Regions from separate parts of the Oceanobacillus phoenicis genome, predicted to be linked through region 2. Evidence: a T-box and tRNA genes for the amino acid it is inferred to sense, from the RefSeq annotation. Region 2 holds a T-box; the other holds one or more tRNA genes.
What was found. A T-box is a leader RNA that pairs with one kind of tRNA and senses whether it is charged. The one in region 2 lies ahead of tyrS (tyrosine--tRNA ligase), so its partner is inferred to be a tRNA-Tyr.
Positions count from the first base shown of each region.

Region 1: it has a tRNA-Tyr gene. The T-box ahead of tyrS (tyrosine--tRNA ligase) is inferred to sense a tRNA for this amino acid. The anticodon was not compared.

Region 1 covers NZ_JBDFME010000001.1:472,039-479,802, reverse strand. Annotated here, with positions in the region: gene ABC346_RS02585 (aldehyde dehydrogenase family protein) at 1-1,291, opposite strand, end outside; gene fabI (enoyl-ACP reductase FabI) at 1,418-2,194, opposite strand; tRNA gene ABC346_RS02575 (tRNA-Glu) at 2,456-2,530, shown strand; tRNA gene ABC346_RS02570 (tRNA-Val) at 2,538-2,613, shown strand; tRNA gene ABC346_RS02565 (tRNA-Thr) at 2,729-2,804, shown strand; tRNA gene ABC346_RS02560 (tRNA-Tyr) at 2,853-2,936, shown strand; tRNA gene ABC346_RS02555 (tRNA-Gln) at 2,947-3,021, shown strand; tRNA gene ABC346_RS02550 (tRNA-Lys) at 3,096-3,168, shown strand; gene ABC346_RS02545 (hydroxymethylglutaryl-CoA reductase, degradative) at 3,409-4,698, shown strand; gene mvk (mevalonate kinase) at 4,695-5,663, shown strand; gene mvaD (diphosphomevalonate decarboxylase) at 5,685-6,659, shown strand; gene ABC346_RS02530 (phosphomevalonate kinase) at 6,672-7,764, shown strand, end outside.
Region 2 covers NZ_JBDFME010000001.1:2,273,960-2,281,723, reverse strand. Annotated here, with positions in the region: gene ABC346_RS11270 (AMP-binding protein) at 1-839, opposite strand, end outside; gene tyrS (tyrosine--tRNA ligase) at 1,192-2,469, opposite strand; T-box leader at 2,527-2,730, opposite strand; gene ABC346_RS11260 (transglycosylase domain-containing protein) at 2,850-5,756, shown strand; gene ABC346_RS11255 (VOC family protein) at 5,851-6,294, opposite strand; gene ABC346_RS11250 (GNAT family N-acetyltransferase) at 6,429-7,082, shown strand; gene ABC346_RS11245 (acetoin utilization AcuB family protein) at 7,084-7,734, shown strand; gene ABC346_RS11240 (acetoin utilization protein AcuC) at 7,731-7,764, shown strand, end outside.

The sequences.
Region 1 (7,764 bases), 1.8 Mb from region 2:
TTCGACCAGCTCTTATGCCTTTAGCAGCTTTTGTTAATGTCTCTGGATTTTCACCAACGACATATCCTGCTAATCCATAGATGGTATCATTTGCTATATCAATTGCTTCATCTAAATCATTGTACGTAATGACGGATAGGACTGGACCGAAGATTTCTTCTTGAGCGATCGTATCATCACGATTTACATTCGTAAAGACAGTTAGTTTAGAATAGTATCCTGTTTCTAAACCATCTGGTTTACCAGTGCCGCCTGCTACCAAGGTTGCTCCACTATCGATTCCTTGTTGAATATAATCTTGAACCGTTTTCCACTGTTCTTCGGAAACTTGTGGACCGGTAAAGGTGTTTTTATCTTGCGGGTCACCAACAGGAAATTCAGGTAATAATTCTTTTACTGCCTCAATGAACTCATCATGCATGGAAGCTGGTACAAGTGCTCTTGTTCCTGCAGTACATACTTGCCCTGTGTTAGCAGCGATATTTGTAATTGCATTTTTGGCAGCATATTTCACATCTGCATCATCTAAAATAATAATTGGAGATTTACCACCTAATTCAAGAGATACTTTCGTAATATCTTGAGCTGCATTTTCCATGATTTTTGTTCCGACTCCGCCCGAACCAGTAAACGATACGAAATCAATATCTGGATGTGAGCTAATTGCATTACCGATTTTACCACCAGAACCATTTACAAGGTTAAATACACCTTTAGGAACACCTGCTGCTTCAAATACTTCTGCGACTAGCATTGCAGCAAATGGAGTCTGCGATGCTGGTTTTAATATTACTGTACTACCAGCAGCAATCGCACTAGCTAGTTTTGTTGATAATTGATTTGTAGGGAAATTCCATGGTGTAATTAACCCTGCTACACCTATTGCATCTTTCTGAATAAATGATCCTTCACGTTGTTCGGTGAACTCAAAGTCACGTAATATTTTTGCTGTTTCTCTAAAGTGACGAAGACCCATTTCATATTGTGTTTGCTCCGTAAAAGTAACTGGAGAACCTAATTCCTGGGTAATTACGTTGATAAATTCATCTTTTCTTTTTTCATATTCATCTGCTATACGTTCTAATAATTGGACTCTTTCTTCCTTTGCAGTGTTTGAAAAGGAAGGAAATGCTTTTTTAGCAGCTTGTACAGCTTTATCTAAATCTTCTTCTGTACCTGCACTAATCGTACCCATTTTTTCTTCTGTTGCTGGATTTATAACATCAATTGTTTCATTGCCTGTGGATTCTACCCATTCACCATTAATAAAGTGTTTTACATTGTTAAACATATATTATCAAGCTCCTTTGTCTTGAATTGTTGTACATAATTAAATGTTCCCGATGTGTATGATAATAAACATAAGCATAAAAAAACCTTCCCAAAAAATGAGAAGGTATTATTAATCTTTTATATTTTATCCACCAATAATATGGAAGCCAGAATCAACATGTAAGACTTCTCCAGTTATACCACGAGCCATTTCACTAATTAGGAATAAGGTTGCATCGCCAACTTCATCTTGATCAACATTTCGGCGTAATGGAGCTTTCTCTACAATAACATTAGCTTTCTCATTAAAGTTAGAAACACCTTTTGCGGAAAGGGTACGGATCGGTCCTGCAGAGACAGCATTTACACGGATACCGTATTTACCCATGTCTTCGGCAAGGTAGCGAACACTTGCTTCTAGGGAAGCTTTTGCAACCCCCATCACATTATAACCAGGAATAACGCGTTCGGAGCCTAGATAGGTTTGTGTAACGATTCCACCACCTTCAGTCATAAATTCTTTAGCTGCCTTCGTGACTGCTACTAAGGAGTAGGCACTAATTTCTTGAGCGAGTAAAAAGCCATCCCTTGATGTATTTGCATATTCCCCTTGTAATTCATCACGATTTGCAAAGGCAACAGAATGAACTACGCCATGAATGACTCCTACTTTTTCACCAACTTCATTAAATGCTTGTTGAATACTTTCATCAGAAGCAACATCACAAGAGATAATGGCAGTTGCTTTCATTTCATGCTTGTCTAGTAGTTTCACCAATTTTTGATAAGAACGTTCTTGTCTATTTGTAAATATTAGATTAGCTCCTGCATTGTGCAGTGACTTGGTAATTCCCCAGGCGATGCTTCGTTCATTCGCAACCCCCATAACTACAATATTTTTACCTTCTAATAGTTTCGTCATAGTTTACCTCCAAATGATTCATTATTTACTTATTATAACTTATTAGTACCTGGTAATGAAACCAAAACATAAAAGTGTTGTTTTATAGGTGGATAAGGAAGCTGAAAAGTGCGATTATTCCAGCAATGAGACGGTTTTTAAGTGAAATAAAAAAATCCAAAAAATTTTCCAATTTACTCTTTACAAACTGGGTTATACTCGATATAATAAAATTCGTCAGTTTGCGAGACATGCTATCAAAAAGCTGTCGAAAAGCATCATGGCCCGTTGGTCAAGCGGTTAAGACACCGCCCTTTCACGGCGGTAACACGGGTTCGAATCCCGTACGGGTCACCAATATTATGGAGGATTAGCTCAGCTGGGAGAGCACCTGCCTTACAAGCAGGGGGTCGCAGGTTCGAGCCCTGCATCCTCCACCATCAAGTTTTATATGATGTAGAAATATATTCTTGCAACATAAATTGAAGTTTGATACTATTTCATTTGGTTGGCTCATGAAACGTGAAAATAATTGAATACTATAATCTTAATAATGCCGGCCTAGCTCAACTGGTAGAGCAACTGACTTGTAATCAGTAGGTTGGGGGTTCAAGTCCTCTGGCCGGCACCACTTGAATTTTAATTGTATAATCTTTATTTTATGGTTAACAATATCTACGGAGGGGTAGCGAAGTGGCTAAACGCGGCGGACTGTAAATCCGCTCCCTCGGGTTCGGCAGTTCGAATCTGCCCCCCTCCACCATTTTTGTTGTTGGGCCATAGCCAAGCGGTAAGGCATCGGGTTTTGATCCCGTGTACCCCAGGTTCGAATCCTGGTGGCCCAGCCATACTTTAATTAAGGTCTTTTTTTTATGCCTTTTTTATAAACTATATTAATGAAATATCTCATTTTATATTATACGAGCCATTAGCTCAGTCGGTAGAGCATCTGACTTTTAATCAGAGGGTCGAAGGTTCGAATCCTTCATGGCTCATAACATGGAACAAACAGGAACGATTAGTCGGACCTGTTTGTTTTTATATACAGAGAAAACAATGAAAATAACTTTACAGAAGATAAGGAAATAATTGAAAGTTCATTACTTAACACATATCGGAACTTCTAAATGAAAAGTCATTATATTTCATGTTATAATTTACATAGTTTAATTTGGGAACGATATATTAAATTTTTTAGTTCGATGAATTTCAATAGATTAAAGGATGAGCGAGGAATGAAATCTTCTAGAATTCCAGGTTTTTATAATATGTCAGTAGAACAACGACGCGAATTATTGAAAAATAATCATGAACTGACGGATGAGCAGATGAGTAGTCTCACGAGTAATCACCCATTATCTTTAGATACAGCCAATAATATGATAGAAAATGTAGTAGGTACCTATGAGCTTCCTTTAGCGATGGGATTGAATTTCGTGATTAACGGGAAGGAATACGTAGTACCGATGGCAATTGAAGAAGCTTCAGTTGTAGCATCTGCAAGCCACATAGCAAAAATTGTTAGAAGTGCAGGTGGATTTGAAGCCGAGTCTCGGGAAAGATTAATGATAGGACAAATTCAAGTTGTAGGGTGTTCTAACTTCAATGAAGCAAAAGAAGCGGTTCTTAACCAAAAAGATACGTTGATGCGAGCTGCTGATGATGCTTATCCAAGTATTGTAAAAAGAGGCGGGGGTACGAGAGACCTCGATGTGCGTATTCTGAATGATCATGAAGATTCAACATACTCGCAGATGCTTATCATGCATATATATGTAGATACTTGTGATGCGATGGGAGCAAATATGATTAACACTATGGTAGAAGCTATTGCTCCTATTGTTGAAGAAATAACTAATGGCAAGGTTTACCTTCGAATTTTGTCGAACTACGCTGACCGAAGCCTAGCAAATGCAAAATGTGTGATTCCGCCTTATCTTTTAGCAACAGGTGATTTCACTGGTGAGGAAGTCAGAGACGGTGTTATACATGCCTATGAATTTGCTGCTTCTGATCCATATCGTGCTGTTACGCATAACAAGGGTATCATGAATGGCATTGACCCAATTGTCATAGCTACAGGAAATGATTGGCGTGCTGTTGAAGCTGGCGCTCATGCATATGCAGCAAAAGATGGCCAATATGGTTCGATGACCACATGGTCTAAAGATAACGAAGGTAATTTGGTTGGTGAAATTGAGTTACCAATGTCTGTTGGAATTGTTGGTGGAGCTACAAGGGTACATCCTTTAGCAGAACTTTCTCTTTCAATAATGAATATAAAATCTGCGGCTGAACTAGCACAAGTAATTGTTGCAGTCGGTTTAGCACAGAATCTCGGTGCTTTGAAAGCTTTAGCAACTGATGGAATTCAAAAAGGCCATATGGCTCTTCATTCGCGTTCTGTTGCAATTGCTGGAGGGGCTTCAGGGGAGATGATTGATGTGATAGCGAATAAATTAATTGAACAAAAAGAAATCCGTGTCGGAAAAGCTAAAGAATTGGTGGAACAGTATAAACAATGAGTTTAGAAAAAGTAACAGCCTCAGAGAAAACAGCTATTGGTGTAGCTCATAGTAAACTTATTTTAATCGGAGAGCACGCAGTTGTACACGGACAACCAGCGATTGCTATTCCATTTCCTTTAATAGGTGTAGAAACCGTTATTGAGTATGTCCCGGGTACGGTAAAAGTGGACAGTTCTTTTTATCATGGACCATTACGACATGCACCTGATTATCTTCAGGGTATTGCTAATTGTGTTGATGAGACACTAGCTTATCTTGAAATTCCTAATGAGGACTTACTTATTCGTATTAATTCCTCAATTCCACCAGGTAAAGGTCTTGGTTCGAGTGCTTCAGTAGCGATTTCTGTTATACGCTCTTTATTTGACTATGCCGATCGAACATATACAACAGAAGAGCTACTGCGTTTAGCGAATGTAGCAGAAACCTATGCTCATGGTGATCCAAGTGGGCTTGATACGCTTACAATAACATCAGATTTACCGGTATGGTTTGAAAAAAATAACCCTGTCGATTATATCGAACTTGGTGAAGATTTACACTTTATTGTAGCTGACTCAGGCCGAATTGGTGATACCCGCACCTCTGTTGAATCTGTAGCTCGTCTGTTAAAGATGGCGCCAAAACGAATACATGCCAAAATCGAGCGCATCGGAGAGTTAACGCATCATGCAAAAGACGCGTTAGAAAAAGCGAGTAAGCAATTTCTTGGACAATTGTTGAATGAAGCACAAAAAGAACTGGAAGCTCTTGGCGTTAGCGATGCTGGATTAAACAAATTAATTCACCATGCACGTGAAGAAGGAGCTTTAGGTGCGAAATTAACAGGCGGCGGAAATGGTGGTTGTATAATTGCATTAGCACAAAATGAAGTCCATTCGAAACAATTAGCGGAAAAACTTCGTAAGTTTGGTGCTAATTCTGTTTGGCCGTTTGTATTGAAGAAACAAAGTAAGTCTTAGACGAGATTGAGGAGTAATTCAATGAAAGCAACAGCAAAGGCGCATACAAATATCGCATTGATAAAATATTGGGGAAAGCGAAATGAACCAATTATATTACCAACAAATAGTAACCTATCTCTTACGTTAGATGGGTTTTCAACTGTAACGACAGTTCATTTTCAAGATGATTTAAGTTCGGATGAATTTTTCTTGAATGATAAATTTGTAGAAGGCGAAGCGAGCAAACGTGTGATAGGGTTCTTAGATAAAGTTAGAACTATGGCAGGCAAAGATATGTATGCTAGAATACATTCTTTAAACCATGTTCCGACTGCTGCGGGATTTGCCTCCTCGGCGTCAGGATTTGCAGCGTTAGCAGCAGCTAGTACGAAAGCAATCGGTTTAGAACTAGATGATCGGGAACTATCCATATTAACTCGACAAGGCTCAGGTTCAGCATGTCGTTCTATTTTTGGTGGTTTTGTCGAATGGCAAATGGGAGAAAGAGAAGATGGATCTGATTCTTACGCAGTACCTGTTGCTTCAAAGGATCACTGGGATATTAGAGTGGCTGCTGTTGTCCTTTCAGCGACGGAGAAGAAAGTATCCAGTCGTGATGGCATGCGAAGAACCGTAGAAACTTCTCCTTTCTATGATGGATGGTTACAACAAACACCAAAGGATTTAGAAGAAATAAAAACCGCAATAATTGATAAAGACTTTGAAAAAACGGGGAATATTGCAGAAGCCAATTGCATGCGAATGCACGCAACTACATTAGGCGCTAATCCTCCTTTTACGTATTGGCAAGACACAACAATGCGTGTGATGCAAAATGTACAACAAATGAGAGAAGAAGGAATTCCTGCTTACTTCACCATTGATGCTGGACCAAATGTTAAAGTATTATATTTACCAGAAGATGAACAGAAAGTGAAGCAAAGACTTCAGCAAATTACCGGCGTAGAAGAAGTGATTGTTAGTAAACCAGGAAAAGGAATAAGTTATTTGTAGGGGTTGGACAAGTTGAGTAAGAAACAAATTACCGTTAAAGCGCCAGGGAAACTTATGATTGCTGGAGAATTTGCAGTTTTAGAACCTTATCATGAACTTGCGGTGATGGCAGTTAATCGATATGTGTATGCAACGATTACTGAATCAACCGACTTTCGACTTTCGTTGGAGGACTTTGGATTGCATGATATTCCATGGTCTTATAAAGCGGATAAAGTTCAAATACAGTCAAATGACAAGCGTTTTTCATTTGTTGCCGATGCGATACAGATAACTTTAACGTTCTTAAAAGAACAAGAGAAACAAATTCCTCCATTTCATTTAACTACTCGAAGTGAATTAGATGATGCTTCAGGTGTAAAATATGGCTTAGGATCTAGTGCGGCTATTGTAACTTCTGTGGTTTCAGCTATTCTGCGATTTGTTGCACCTCGTTACGCAACAAAGGAAATCATTTTTCGTTTAGCGGCGTTGTCTCATGTCTGCACACAAGGTAACGGATCTGGTGCGGATATAGCGGCTTCTACATATGGCGGGTTCCGCCAATACAGTTCTTTTCAAGCAGATTGGTTATTGAAGACATATCAAAATGCTTCCACTATTTCAGAGGTTGTTGATATGGAGTGGACATATTATCAATCTAAAAAAATTCGAATGCCTGATTTTCTAAATGTATGTGTAGGTTGGACAGGTACTGCTGCATCAACAAAGAATCTTGTTCAACAAATTCGTTTATTAAAATCAAGTGATTCAGATGCATATGAATATTTTCTACAAAGTAGTGAAGAAGCAGTACGTCTCTTCCTAGATGGAATGAATAAAGAGAATCTAGATATGTTGATGACCGGAGTGCAAAAAAATCGGCAAGCATTAGTGTATGTAGGTGAAAAAGCTAATACACCAATTGAAACACCGATGCTGTCCAATTTATGTGATCTTGCTGAGCGGTTAGGTGGTGCAGGAAAACCATCAGGTGCAGGTGGTGGAGATTGTGGAATAGCATTTATGTATTCTAAAGAACAAGTAGATAATCTGTTTCATGCTTGGAAAGAAGTTGGAATTAAGCCCTTAACATTACAGCCTTCATTAGAAGGTGAATGTACCC
Region 2 (7,764 bases):
ACATTTTCCATCTCCACCGTTTGTAAGACTTGTTCTGGTTCAAATTCTTGTATAGGGATCATAGTTGCCCCTACACTAACCGCTGCTAATGTACCAATAACACATCCAAAACAATGAAAAAATGGCACAGGAATACATAATCGATCTTCTGCGGTCAATCTCATACAGGAAGCTATATTATAGCCGTTATTTGTGAGATTACTATGTGTTAGCATCACGCCTTTTGGAAACCCTGTTGTCCCTGACGTATATTGCATATTAATGACATCATTTGGATCAAGATTTTGAGATTGAGTAATTAGTTCCTCATATGTAATTTCTTCTGCCTTCTCAATGATATCATTCCAATGAAAAGCACCTGGATAACTTCTTTCTCCCATAATTACAACATTTCTTAATAATGGTAGTCGTTCAGATTTCAATTCACCCGGTTTTGAATCATATAATTCTGGACAAATTTCATATAAAGTATCGATATAAGAGTGATTCCGATAATTTTCTATCAAAAATATAGTGGTAGAGTCAGATTGCTTAAGTAAATATTCTAATTCATTTGCACGGTAGCTCGTGTTTACCGTAACAAGGACTGCGCCCATTTTCCCGGTTGCATATTGAAGAGTTAACCATTCAGGAGTATTTGTACCCCACACAGCTACGTGCTCTCCTTTCCCAATCGATAAAGCCATTATTCCTCTTGCCACTTGCTCACATAGATGATTAAATTCTTTATATGTGTAACGTAAGCCACGATCTGAATATACAACTGCTTCTTGTCCTGGCATTTCGTCAGCTCTGTCTTGTAATAATTGCCCTACTGTTTTATGAATTAGTTCCGTCATAGCATCTTCTCCCTTTTTATTCCATCATATTAGCAATCACGTTTGTATTGTTATTGATCTCTTTAGAAAACGCTTACAATTTTATGGCATTCCCTTCTCAAATTCAATTAATAAACTTGTTAATTATTTTATCATAGATCATGGATGTATCCAATGAATTTTCTGAAATATCATAATTATCATCTGTTCATTTAGGAACAATATAATAAACCAATCGTACCAATTTCATAAATTAAGATATTAATGAAATCCGATTGCTACTATAATTCTAACGTAAAAAATATAGACGAGACAAAAATATACTCGTATGAGTGACATTGTTATGTGTCCCGTCCTTCTATATTAATTTATTCTATTGTACTTGAATAAGGAAATACTTTTTCTTCCCACGACGAATGACAGTGAATTTATTGCCTAAATGATCTTTTTCATCCACATGGTAATCCATTTCCTGTACACGGTCACCATTAATGTAAATTGCCCCATTTTTTACATCTTCACGTGCTTGTCGTTTTGATGAAGATATTTTCGCATCGACAAGTAAATCAATTAAACCAACAGGTTCACGGGTAATAATATGATTTGGTACATCTTTAAACGCTTGTTCTACCTCTTCGACGTTTAACTGTTTAATGTCACCGCTAAACAACGCATCTGTAATACGTTTTGCTTGTTCTAATGCAGCTTCATCATGAACGGTTTTCGTCATTACTTCTGCTAAACGTTTCTGAGCAACCCGTTTTTCAGGTTGTGTTTCTACTTCTTTTTCAAGTTCAGCAATTTCTTCTACAGATAAGAATGTAAAGTAGCGAATAAAGCGAATAACGTCACGGTCATCCGTATTAATCCAAAATTGATAAAACTCGTATGGTGAAGTTTTTGTTGCATCAAGCCATATTGCATTACCAGCAGTTTTACCAAATTTAGTACCATCCGCTTTTGTTATTAGTGGCACTGTCAAACCGAATACTTCAATATTCTCATCATGGTTTTCACGGGAACGACGGATAAGTTCCATACCTGCAGTGATATTCCCCCACTGATCACTACCACCAATTTGTAAAGTACAATTTTCTTCTTCATATAGTTTTAAGTAGTCTAATGATTGTAAAATCATATAGCTGAATTCTGTAAAGGTAATACCTTGTTCAATCCTTGCTGATACAGATTCTTTTGCTAACATATAATTTATTCCGAAATGCTTACCTGCATCGCGTAGAAAGTCAATTATTGTCATTTTACCTAACCAGTCGTGATTATTGCGTGCTACTACCTCATTTCCACTTGCGTTACTTTCCATATCAACTAATTTTGCAATTTGCTGTTGAAGTTTCGAAGTAAATCCATTTACCACTTCTGGAGCGTTTAAACTTCTTTCACTCGAGCGGCCGCTAGGATCTCCAATCATCCCTGTTCCACCACCAACAAGAGCAATTGGTTTATGGCCCGCTTGTTGGAATCGTCTCAACATCGTTAAAGGTACTAAATGTCCAATATGCAAACTATCTGCTGTGGGGTCAAATCCACAATATAATGTTACTTGATTATTTTGCAAATGTTTTTCTAATCCTTTGCGATCTGTGGTTTGATGAATCAAACCTCTGCTTTCTAAATCTTGTAAAATATCCATGTAATCTCACTCCAAAATTTATATTTTTCAAATAAAAAACTCGTCTCTTCCTAAAATGGAAGGGACGAGTTGTATTCGCGGTACCACCCTTGTTGCTGGATTATCAGCCACTTGGAATTGTTAACGATGTTTCCACCGATCTCTAACAAAGAGAACTACTCCAGATTGTAATTCACCTGCAAATATATACTGACTCACACCACCCGTCAGTTCTCTTCAATAGTGATTTGCATAGCTACTTCGATCCTTCTTCGTATATAACTTTATTGTATGATACTATTCATAGCATAATCATAATGTGAATGCAACAATTTTAATAAACTTCCCCTACAAAAATTTGTCATATGCTATAATAGTTTAGAGAATTTAGGAGGTTTAACATGAATATGAAAGAAAAACTACTACGTTTTTGGGATACATTAAAGCGTTGGTGGCATGAAGGTATCATCCAACGAACTTCTAGAATTACATATGATATTGTTTGGAATATAATCTTGTTTGTCTGCGTGATCATGTTCATTGGATTCTTTTTAGTTGGAGGTATCGGTTTAGGTTACTTCGCCTCACTAGTAAAAGATGAACCTATTCGAGATAAAGAATCTATGGCTATGGACATATACAATTACTCAGAAACATCAAGTATTTATTTTGCTGGTGAAGAGTATGCAGGAGATATACGTGCTGACCTTTATCGACAAGAGACAACGTTAGATAACGTATCACCCGTTTTAATTGATGCAGTTATTGCTACAGAAGATGAATACTTTATGGAGCACGATGGTGTTGTCCCAAAAGCAATCTTACGAGCTATGGTACAAGAATTAACCAACTCTTCCATACAAACTGGAGGTAGTACATTAACTCAGCAGTTAATTAAAAACCAAATTCTAACCAATGAAGTTTCGTTTGAACGAAAAGCGAAGGAAATATTGCTTGCCATGCGATTAGAACAATTCTTCGAGAAAGATGAAATTATGGAAGCTTATTTAAATATTATTCCGTATGGTCGCAATTCTTCTGGTCTTAATATTGCAGGTATCCAAACAGCTTCTCAAGGTATTTTTGGTGTGGATGCGAATAAGCTCACACTTCCACAAGCAGCTTATCTAGCCGGATTACCACAAAGTCCTACTGTTTATACGCCATTTTTAAATGGTGGTGAATTAAAAGATGAAAATGGCTTGCAACCTGGAATAAATCGAATGAAAACCGTTTTAAATCGTATGCATGATATGGATTACATAACAGATGAAGAGCTGAACGAAGCGTTAGAATATGATATTGCACAAGATTTTACCAAAGGGAAACCGTCAATTGTAGATCAATATCCATACCTTACATTTGAGGTTGAAAAACGTGCAAAAGATATTATTAAAGATGTTTTAATGAAGCAAGATGATATTACAAAAGAAGATCTAGATGAAGATGAAAATCTAGAAGCTGAATATGAAGAGTTAGCTGAACGTTCAATGCGTATGAATGGCTATGAAATTCATACGACTATTGATAAAGGAATTTATGAAGCAATGCAAAAAGTAGCCCGTAACTATGAAAATTATGGCCACGATCGAACGTTTACAAAAACCAACGATGATGGCGAATCCTATGAAGTAACAGAACGAATACAAACCGGTGCAGTGATGATTGAAAACAGCAGCGGTCGCATAATTTCATTTGTTGGTGGAAGAGGTCATGATGAAGATCATTCAAACAACTATGCATTTAATACAGTACGGTCGATCGGAAGTACAAGTAAACCAATTCTTGTCTATGGACCTGCCATGGAAGCAGGAGTAGTACAACCGGGGACACCAATTGCAGATTATCCTAGAACATTTGCTAATGGTAGTTACGAAGTAGGAAATTATGGTGGCGGAAGTTATGGAATGGTATCCGCTCGTAAAGCACTGGAAAGTTCCTATAATATTCCGGCTGTTGATACGTATATGAGAATAATTAATCAGGATCCAGCTGCTAATTATTTGGAAAAAATGGGGATTACATCGTTAACAGAAGGTGACCATTATAATCCTTCACTCAGTTTGGGCGCAATGGCTCACGGTGTAAGCGTGGAAGAAACGGTAAATGCATATAGTACTATAGGTAACAACGGAAAATTTGTAGACGGTTATATGATTGAGAAAATTGTTAATCCTGACGGGGAAGTAATCTATGAACATGAATCTGAACCAGTCGAAGTATTTAGCCAACAAACCAATTATTTAACACTTGACATGATGCGGGGCGTAGTTTCAAGCGGTACTGCTGGTTATTTGAATTCCCAATTAAATAATACAAGTGTCGATTGGGCTGGAAAAACAGGAACCTCTCAAGAGTATAAAGATGCTTGGTTTATGGGGACCAATCCGAACATTACGATGGGGACATGGATTGGTTATGATACCCCGTACTCAATCAATGCACAAAACCATGCCCTATCTTATAGTCAAAGAAACTTGCAGCTTTGGGCAAAATTAATTAATGCTGCTGCAAATGAAAATCCAGAGCTCGTTACACCGAGTGACCGTTTTGAACGTCCGGGTGGAATCGTTGAACGCAGTTATTGTGCGATTTCAGGTATGCTTCCATCCGACCTTTGTGAACAAGCGGGACTTGTGAAAACCGATTTATTCAATGAAAAATATGTTCCATCAGAAGAAGACGATAGTCTCGTTTCAGGAAGCTACGTTGTAGTGAACGGAAAATCGGTAAAAGCAGGACCTAATACTCCTTCTGAATTTGTTGAAGGTGATGGACTAATGTTTAATCCAGAATGGTTGGAACGTAAAGGCTATGATAATCTTAATGATATTACTCAGCTATATCCAATAACAGAAAGAGAAAAGTGGGAAAAAATTGCTGCTCCTGGAGGTTCTGTTGGATCATCTATAGAAGATGATGGAAAAGCACCTGCTAAACCAACTTCTGTAAAGAAATCTGGTAGCAACTTAACTTGGAAATCCTCATCTAGTAAAGATATCATCGGTTATCGAGTTTACAGATCTAATGAACCTGGAGGAAGTTTTAAAAAGATTGGAATTACAACTTCTACAAGTTATGAAATCGGAAATGATGACGGTGTATATATTGTTCGAGCAGTCGATTATTTCGGTGAAGAATCCGATAACTCAAGTGAAGTAATCATAGGTGAAACATCTGATAAAGAAGAAGAAACTCCAGATGATGATGAAACCAATGATGAATCTGAAAATAATGAAGAGGACCAAGAAGAAAGTTCTGATGAAGAAGCAAATGAAAGTAATGCTGAAGAAGACGATGAAGAATAGTATCTGTTGTTAAAAAGACGATGAAAAAACCTCTAATTAGAATTTGAACCTAATTAGAGGTTTTTTTATAAAAAAGAACTGGATATTTATCTGCTTACTTGATAATCAGCATATCTTGCTCATCGAAATGCCACATATCCCCGTAAGCTATTTCCCATAAGTGTCCATCTGGATCTTGAAAATAACCACTATATCCTCCCCACTCTACTTTTTCTGGTAATTTAACAATTGTTGCTTTTGCATTTTTTGCTAAAATAAATATCTCATCAACTTCTTGTTTTGATTTTGCATTATATGCTAATGTTACTCCACTAAAAGCTTTATTTTCTAAGGTTGGTGGATTTTGTTTATAAATATCCTTTGCTAACAAATCTATTGGATACAAGGAAATTTTTGAACCATTACTGTTAAAAAATACTACATCTGGATCTTCTGGATTCCCATAAATTTTTACATCAAATCCCAATCCTTCCTTATAAAAATTAATGCTTTTCACTATATCATGGACACCTAATGTTACTAAATTTAACCGGTTCATAATCATACTCCTTATAATTTGATATCTTTAATGTACTATTTTTTTATGTAAATTTCAAAAAATACTAAAAACAACTTTTTGTTTCCTGTATAATAGAAGTTGAAATATTATGTATTATCACAGGTGGTGAATTAATGGAACATACAAAGAAACACCATTCAATTTCCTATTCAACGAATATGGGTCAAATTACAATCGAAGGACCTATTCCACGCAAAGAACTAGAAAAATATGAATTTCATTCTGAGCTAACAGCTTTTCGTCCTGCTCCAAAACAATTTGAAGCTTTATTAGATATTGCTGAATTCCCTGAGGGGAGAATTATTGTTGCAAGAACAGAAGATACCATTATTGGGTATGTCACCTACCTTCATCCTGATCCATTAGAGAGATGGTCTACTTTTAATATGGAAGACCTCATTGAATTAGGAGCAATTGAAATTATTCCTGCATATCGTGGTGCAAGAGTAGCATCCAATTTATTAAGAGTCTCTATGATGGATGATTATATGGAAAATTATATTATTATATCAACAGAATATTATTGGCATTGGGATTTAGATGGTACAAACTTAAGTATTTGGGAATATCGTAAGGTGATGGAAAAAATGATGGCTGCTGGTGGACTATTACCCGCTCCAACAGATGATCCTGAAATTATTTCTCACCCTGCAAACTGCTTAATGGTAAGAACCGGTACCAATGTTACCCAAAAGTCCATTGAACAGTTTGACGTACTACGTTTTTTAGGAAGGTCAAAATACAGAAATATGAGAGAGGGTCTTTAACATGCTAGTTGAAGAAATTATGAATACGGAGGTAATTACGCTTCCACCAAAAGCAACTATTAACGATGCCCTGCAATTATTACAACAGCATAAGATTCGACATATACCAATTGTTGATGACGATTTCCAAGTAATTGGAATTGTTTCTGATCGTGATGTACGCGATGCTAGTCCATCTACATTTTTCGATTCAACAACAGATATTGATGTATTAAACAATGAAATCCAATCAATTATGACCAGTTCTGTTGTTACCATCCATCCGTTAGACTTTGTAGAAGAGATAGCAGCTATTTTTTATGAAAGAGAAATTGCTTGTCTCCCTGTCGTAAGCCACAATAGACTTATTGGAATTGTAACAGAAAAAGATATGCTATATACATTAATTCAATTAACTGGAACTCATGTCCAAAGCTCTCTAATAGAAGTAAAAGTTCCAGATCGACCAGGGATTCTACCAGAGGTTGCCGCAATCTTTGGTAAGAGAAAAATTAATATTGTATCCGTTCTCATATATCCATATAAAGATCCAGATTATAAAATATTAGTATTTCGAGTAAAAACATTAAATCCAATGCCAATCATACAAGATCTTCGTGAAGCTGGATATCCATTACTGTGGCCAAATAATATTGCGGAGCCTAAACGATGACCGGTTCTTCAGGTTTTGTGTATTCACCAG